DNA from 2 places in the Globicatella sp. PHS-GS-PNBC-21-1553 genome. Region 1 is predicted to be linked to the other one. Evidence: riboswitches for the same ligand, from Rfam matches in the RefSeq annotation. Region 1 holds a riboswitch; the other holds the start of a gene.
The links. Region 1 has a riboswitch for thiamine pyrophosphate ahead of thiT (energy-coupled thiamine transporter ThiT). Riboswitches for the same ligand answer to the same signal wherever they lie in the genome.
Positions count from the first base shown of each region.

Region 2: it holds a riboswitch for thiamine pyrophosphate, as region 1 does, so the genes downstream of both, LB888_RS08485 (ABC transporter ATP-binding protein) here and thiT (energy-coupled thiamine transporter ThiT) in region 1, are expected to answer to the same signal.

Region 1 covers NZ_CP085470.1:1,413,294-1,416,724, reverse strand. The annotation lists gene LB888_RS06740 (helix-hairpin-helix domain-containing protein) at 1-264, opposite strand, end outside; gene LB888_RS06735 (hypothetical protein) at 1,236-1,571, shown strand; TPP riboswitch at 1,838-1,926, shown strand; gene thiT (energy-coupled thiamine transporter ThiT) at 1,954-2,532, shown strand; gene LB888_RS06725 (dihydroorotate dehydrogenase) at 3,302-3,431, opposite strand, start outside.
Region 2 covers NZ_CP085470.1:1,756,213-1,759,643, reverse strand. The annotation lists gene tenA (thiaminase II) at 1-678, opposite strand; TPP riboswitch at 781-877, opposite strand; TPP riboswitch at 1,500-1,606, shown strand; gene LB888_RS08485 (ABC transporter ATP-binding protein) at 1,714-2,457, shown strand; gene LB888_RS08480 (ABC transporter permease) at 2,450-3,223, shown strand; gene LB888_RS08475 (ABC transporter substrate-binding protein) at 3,226-3,431, shown strand, end outside.

The sequences.
Region 1 (3,431 bases):
AGCACAATAAATATCTAAGTTGTCTGGTTCCAACTGATTTGCCTCTTCTAATAGTGCTAAGCGCTCATCAGCATCATCACTTTCCATTGCTTCATCCAACAACTCCAAAACTCTGCTAGTATCATCTTCTAGTTCGTCTATCAACCCATCATTAAAACGAGCTACATAATCATTAATCGCCTCATCAATATTTTCATATTCACCCGAATGTTGGTCTAGAAAAACTTCTAACTGTCTAAAAATATTTTCTGTTTCTCGTGACATCAATATCATTCCTTTCCTATCCTTAAATTCTAGTGCTACCTTCCGACTATAAGGTGAACCCGTGTCTCGTCCTCACCAAGAGAAACTCTGATCTGTTGTATGTCGTTTTTAAGTGCCAGTTTAATCTTGAGATGGCACTTAGACAGTTTGAATACTCCATCATTTTTAATCATTTCTCTTGTATGACAATATCATTTGTTAAAGTTTATCCTTTGTTTACTATTATCACTTAACATATAATTTTTTCAATATCCTTAGTAATATGTTTCAAACCAAAAGTAATCATTGAATTAATATTATCAAATAGATTATGTCTTCAATTTTTTGATAAGATTCTCATATAAAGCAGTAATAACACCGTGTGACTCATCTACAACAATAACTTTCCTATTCATAAATGACAATTCAGTGATTACTTTGCTTACTTTAGTCAAACCACTAAGCACCATGATTTAATCATTACCTCACTCTTTTATCATTTCCATTCATTACCATTAATCAAAATTCTAGTTTTATCAGAATTTCAACACCCAAATTATACAATAAAAGAGAGCCACATACCATGTCTCCTGCAAAATGATTTTACAATTCTTTTATTTTTGTCTGTTATAACACTTCTATCTGCTAGTATAAAAGTTACAATAAGATTACCCAATTTGTTGCACGTAACTTTCCTCAGTTTCAAAAACAATCGAGGTAATTTGAAGTAATATTTTTGATATAATGTCCTATTCGGATAGGATGGTTATTTCAGAGATTGTTAGGATCACCATCACATCGTTAGATGACTTATCAAGATTAAGTGAATGGTCTCGGAAAGGAGAAATAAAATTGAATCTATCGAAGATTGCATAATCAAAGTAATCTTTATCATCTTCTAAATCTTGTACTGCTAATACATTTCCTATTGAAAGTCATTTTATTATCTCATCGACTTTAAGATAAAAACAAATGATTTAGGTCGACCTGATATGAGGCCGGAGTCCTTTGAACAGTTGATGCAAGAAAATAAAGCTCCATCAGTGATTTTGCAACAATTTAAAGAAATTACGCAACACTTCAAAGCGATTGATAGTGGGATTGCTCCCATGTTAATGAATCTGTTCAAAATAGCGATAGTTCAAGAGAAATTTTTAAGAGAACACCGGTCTTTCAAACAATTCATAAAGTCATTAATGGTTTACTTAACAGTTTCCATTATCGATGCTGGACATAAACTTGATAAATTTAGTCAAAATTATTGTTCGTTAAATAATAGCACAGTGGTTGAGTGGTCTCAACTGTGCGGGGGTAGGCAGACGAAGTGAAAATCATTCGATTTTCTACTTCTGGTCTACTCCCAACTTTGCGGGGGTGGGCAGACGAAGCGAAAATTATTTAATTTTCTACTTCTTGCCCACTCCCTGCTATTACTTTTTGGAAAAATAAGTCCTATTAGCAATTGCAATGTTGTTAGGAATCTTTATGGCTATTGCAACCTTCTAAGTTATAAAAGTTGAAAGTAATTGGTTTGTAAATTTAATTTTACTTTTTTCATTATTTTTGTTAGAATCATTATTAAAATATAGATTTCAACATAAACAAGGGGTGCCATATTGGCTGAGATTATACCCTTTATTGGATCAAGGTAATGCTTGCGTCAAGATGTTTAACTCCTTTTTTGTGTTGGTTAAGAAAAGGAGTTTTTTTATGTCAAAAATTAAGACACAAACTTTGATTGAGATTACTATCTGTGCCGCTTTATCACTACTTCTTGATTTGATGATTCCTTCGCCATCATGGAGTTTTAAGGTTTCTGTCAAGATGATTCCAATTATTATTCTTGCTCTACGTCGTGGTACATTGGCAGGTTGCTTGGGAGGATTTCTATGGGGATTACTCCAATACATTACCGGTAATGCGTATGTATTAACGTTAGTACAATTTGTAGTTGAATATTTTGTCGCTTTTGCAGTCATTGGTTTCGCTGGTTTCTTTGCACCTTATATGCAAAATGCATTAAAAGAAGAACCAACAAATCGTGTGAAACAATGGGAGATAGCTTCCATGGCGACAATTGTGGGATCATTAGCTCGTTATATCGTCCACTTTATTGCGGGGGTGTCATTCTGGGGGTCTTATGCACCTGAAGGACAAAGTCCATATGTATACTCATTCCTAGTCAATGGAGGAGCGTTTCTATCTGAAACTCTTTGCTGTATTATTGTATTAATTTTCCTAACGCGTTCATTCCAACCTCTCTTACGCGTAAAAACATCAGGTTATTAATCAATTTTTATAACGTTTGGCTAACTCCTGCATCTTTAATCGTTTAATGATATGAATAAGGAATTATAACTTATTTAATAATGAAGACCGTGTGACTTATTTGAGTTGTTTATAGAGAGAGGGGTTAGTGCAACATCTTCGATCACTAAGTAAAGACCCTTCATCGGAATCTTGATGAACCACCATGAGACTTGTATAGAAGCGTAGTTAAGACGTAATCACGCGTTAAGTGACTGAGGATAATCGGCAGATTATTAAGGTTTGGGTAAAACCACGTGATTAACGTCCCATTGATTGTTACGGCAGTCAATGGGATTTTTATTTTTAAAGTTCTTTGTCAAATGATGTGGGTCACAGAAATTTTGGTCATTAAACACCGGTGTGTTGAATGGCTATTTTTTTCTAATTTGGCGTTTTTCTGTCTGCAATTCTTTTCTTCGGTTACATTTCCAGGGTTTGGATCATTTCCATATCTTACTTCTTACCTATCTACATCGATAGCTATGTTAATGAATTTACTCTCTAGATATGATATTTCTGTTGGTCCAAATGAATTATTTTGTTTGGTTAACATGACTAATTCGGAGAAATAAATATCATCCTTTAAGTGCTCTGCTACACTAAATGAAAAAGAGATCAACGTTAGCTGACCTCACTTAATTATATATAGATAGTTTTTCCAATTAACTTACTAAGCATGTTCACTATAAACTGAAATTTAGTCTGTTATAATTCCGTCGTGATTGCTCGCCACGGACACTTAAGCCTGTTACCGACCGTCGTGAAATCGAGCGACTGACACTTCGTCTATTAGAGTCTCTAAGCTTTCAATGCCTAATTCATCCATTCGCTGAGGAAGTTGGCTAATAATTTCTGGACAAATCATCGGTTGATTATAA
Region 2 (3,431 bases), 340 kb from region 1:
TTAGTTTTCGTATCGAGTTTCCCAATCTTCACCGTCATAGCACATGGTCCAGAACTGATACTCATAGTAAGAGGTTTTAATAATGATTTCTTCTAGACGTTCTAAGGTTGCTTCTGGTAAATCTTTAGCCATCTTGTCCATTAAATTTTTCATATCAGTAGCTAAAGTTTGGAATTCTTCGCCCGCATACATATCGATCCATTGTTGGTAAGGATTATTTTCAGGACTTTGCTTCGCTACTGCTTCGCCGACATAAGCGTATGACCAAGCACAAGTTAATAAGGCTGTCACCGCATATTCTGCGCCACCCGCTTGGGCATGATTTAACATATAAGAAGTATAGGCTGTATTGGTTGGCCACATTTTCGTTTGTAATAATTCTGCTTCACTAATCCCAAATTGAGCTGAAAATTGACGGTGTAATTCCATTTCCATCTCTAAGGTCCCAAATAATGCTTTTGAAAAACTGCGCATCATCGATAAATCAGTCGACTTCGCTACGCCTAAAGCCATTAATTTTGAATACTCCACTAAATAAACATAATCTTGCGTTAACCAACGTTGAAATTTTTCTTTAGCCAGCGTACCTTCTCCTAATCCTTTTACAAATGGATGTTCTAAATACGATGCCCAAATCGCTTCAACTTTTGGAAACACACGTTCAGTAAATTTTGTCATGACGATATTCCTCCTTATATTTTAGGAACAAAAAAACACCCACCTTTAAAGATAAAGTGTGCGCATTAAATCGGGTGCAGTCCAACAAAATCAAACTGGCTGATTAAATTAAGCACACTTCCCTACGTCAGTATTAACTGAATCAGGTTCAAAGGGTCAATTTCTCTCTCAGCATTTTCATGCTCCCCCAGTGTCACTAATAGACTAGCAAATTAATTTTGGATTGTAAAGAGGGTGCTTTTTTAATAAATAAGGCCTGGGCGTAATCTTAATAATTTAGTGCAGTGATTGCGCGGTAATTAAAAGCGCAGGGTGTGAGAGGTCTCAAACTGCGTCTTAAATAGACTGGAGATAAACTAGCGAATTTCAGTCAAGTAATTGTGCGGCAATTAAAAGCACAGAGGATGATAGGGTAGGCAGATGAAGAGAATATCACTTGGTTTTCTGCTTCTGGTCTAGTTTCAACTGTGCAGGAATAGGCAGACGTAGCGAAAATCATTCATTTTTCTACTGTTGGCCTACTCCCTTACAACCATGTCATTAATCAAAGATGAACACAATCGATATTCTATTTCCATCGCCTGTCTGGTCAATAGGCATCGTCATGAACCTTCTTAATTTGGTTCATTGTGAACAGCATCGTTCACTTTTTAGTACCACTAGTAATCATGACCTCACTTATATTACTTTTTTATAGGTCATGATTTCAATCCTTTGTTCAACTTATCTGCTTGACATTAACTATCACTTGATTTATTCTAATAGTCAGTTAGAGTTTCTTTGTGAAATCAAAGGGTCTCTTTTAACAATTGAATCCATTTATTTTAAACTAGGGGAGCCAATGCGCTGAGAGTAGGTTTCTGAAATGTTCCTTGACCCTTGACCTGATGTAGTTAGTACTACCGTAGGGATGTTTACAATTTTGTTTTACTGTACACATTTTGATCAGTTTGATCAGTCAAGACTCAGTATGCTTTGGGCCGGTTTCCTAGAAACGGGTCTTTTTTTGGGCAAATGGATAGAAAGGAGTTTCAGATGATTGAAATAAAAAACGTCTCATTTACCTACCCTGACTTTAAAGGCGAGAAGACGTTACAAAATGTCAACCTCAACTTTCCTAAAGGTGAGTTTATTTCATTAATTGGTAAAAGCGGCAGTGGTAAGAGTACGCTATTTAAATTACTGACCACGCAATTTCAACCAGATGCGGGCCAGATTCTCTTTGATGGACGACCGATTCAATTAGGTGATGTCGGTTATATGCCACAAAAAGATTTACTACTTCCTTGGGCGACAATTTTGGAAAATGTTAGATTAAGTGGCAAACTTGATAAGCAGCATCCAGTTTCAAAAGAAAAAGCGTTAGAGTGGCTAGATAAGGCGGGTTTAAAAGATTATGCCTATTCCCTACCAAAAGATCTATCGGGTGGAATGCGTCAGCGCGCCGCTTTCGTACGAACGATTTTGGCCAATAAACCAGTACTACTACTAGATGAACCTTTTGGAGCATTAGACAGTTTTACACAATATGAAATGCAACAATGGTTACTATCACTGTGGCAAGAATTAAATAAAACAATTGTTTTTATTACGCATAATATTGATGAAGCAGTGCTTTTAAGTAATCGGGTCTTTTTATTACAAAACTGGCATAATGGCGACGATACTCAAATCAAAGAGTGGCACATTGATCTGCCACGTCCACGACCGAAAGACATCCGTTATCATGCTCAATTTATTGAGTATAAACAAGCTTTGGAGGTGGCCATCCATGAATAAACTACGACAGTTAATTCAACGTTACTGGCCTTTCTTATCTGTTTCAGCTGTGTTATTAGTCATTATTGAATGGGCCGTGGCGCGTGAATGGGTACCAAAGTTTATAATTCCGAGACCAAGTGATGTTATTAAGACCATCTTTACCCAAGCGCCGCAACTATGGACACACACTCAAGCGACTTTATTAGAAGTCATCGTTGGCGTGGCCATTTCAATCGGACTGGGTTTATTGATTGGAATTCTATTATATTATTCTGATTTTATCGAGCGGGCATTTTATCCTTTTGTCCTAATTTCGCAAACAATTCCGACTATCGCCTTGTCCCCAATCTTTGTGTTATGGTTTGGCTATAGCTTATGGACCAAAGTGGCGATTATCTTTTTGATTACCTTTTTCCCCGTCGTAGTAAGTGTCTTCGATGGCTTAAAACGAACGGATGAAGAGTATCTCGAATTATTCAGAGTGATGGGTGCGTCAAAATGGCAAATGTTTAGCCAATTACAATGGAAGTTCGCCCTACCGTCTATCTACTCTGGTTTAAAAATGTCAGTTGTCTATTCTTTAATCGGTGCAGTCATTGGTGAATGGCTTGGTGGCTCGGAAGGTTTAGGTTATTATATTCGTCGGATGTCCAGTAGTATTAAATCCGAAGGCGTGTTTGCCGGTATTTTGGTGCTATCCTTAATTGGTATTCTATTATTTAACCTCGTCGGATTTTTAGAAAATCGTTCATTAAAATATTTAAATACAGAAAAGAGGAAATAAAAATGAAAAAATTAGTTGTTAGTATTTTAAGTTTATTAATGGCCTTAACAGTGTTACCATGGATGCCGCAATCAGTACAAGCAGAAGAAATGATGGATTTATCACTCATGTTAGACTGGTATCCAAATGCGAACCATGTACCAATCTATGTGGCGATTAAAGAAGGTTATTTTGAAGAAGAAGGATTAAACTTAACAATTAATATGCC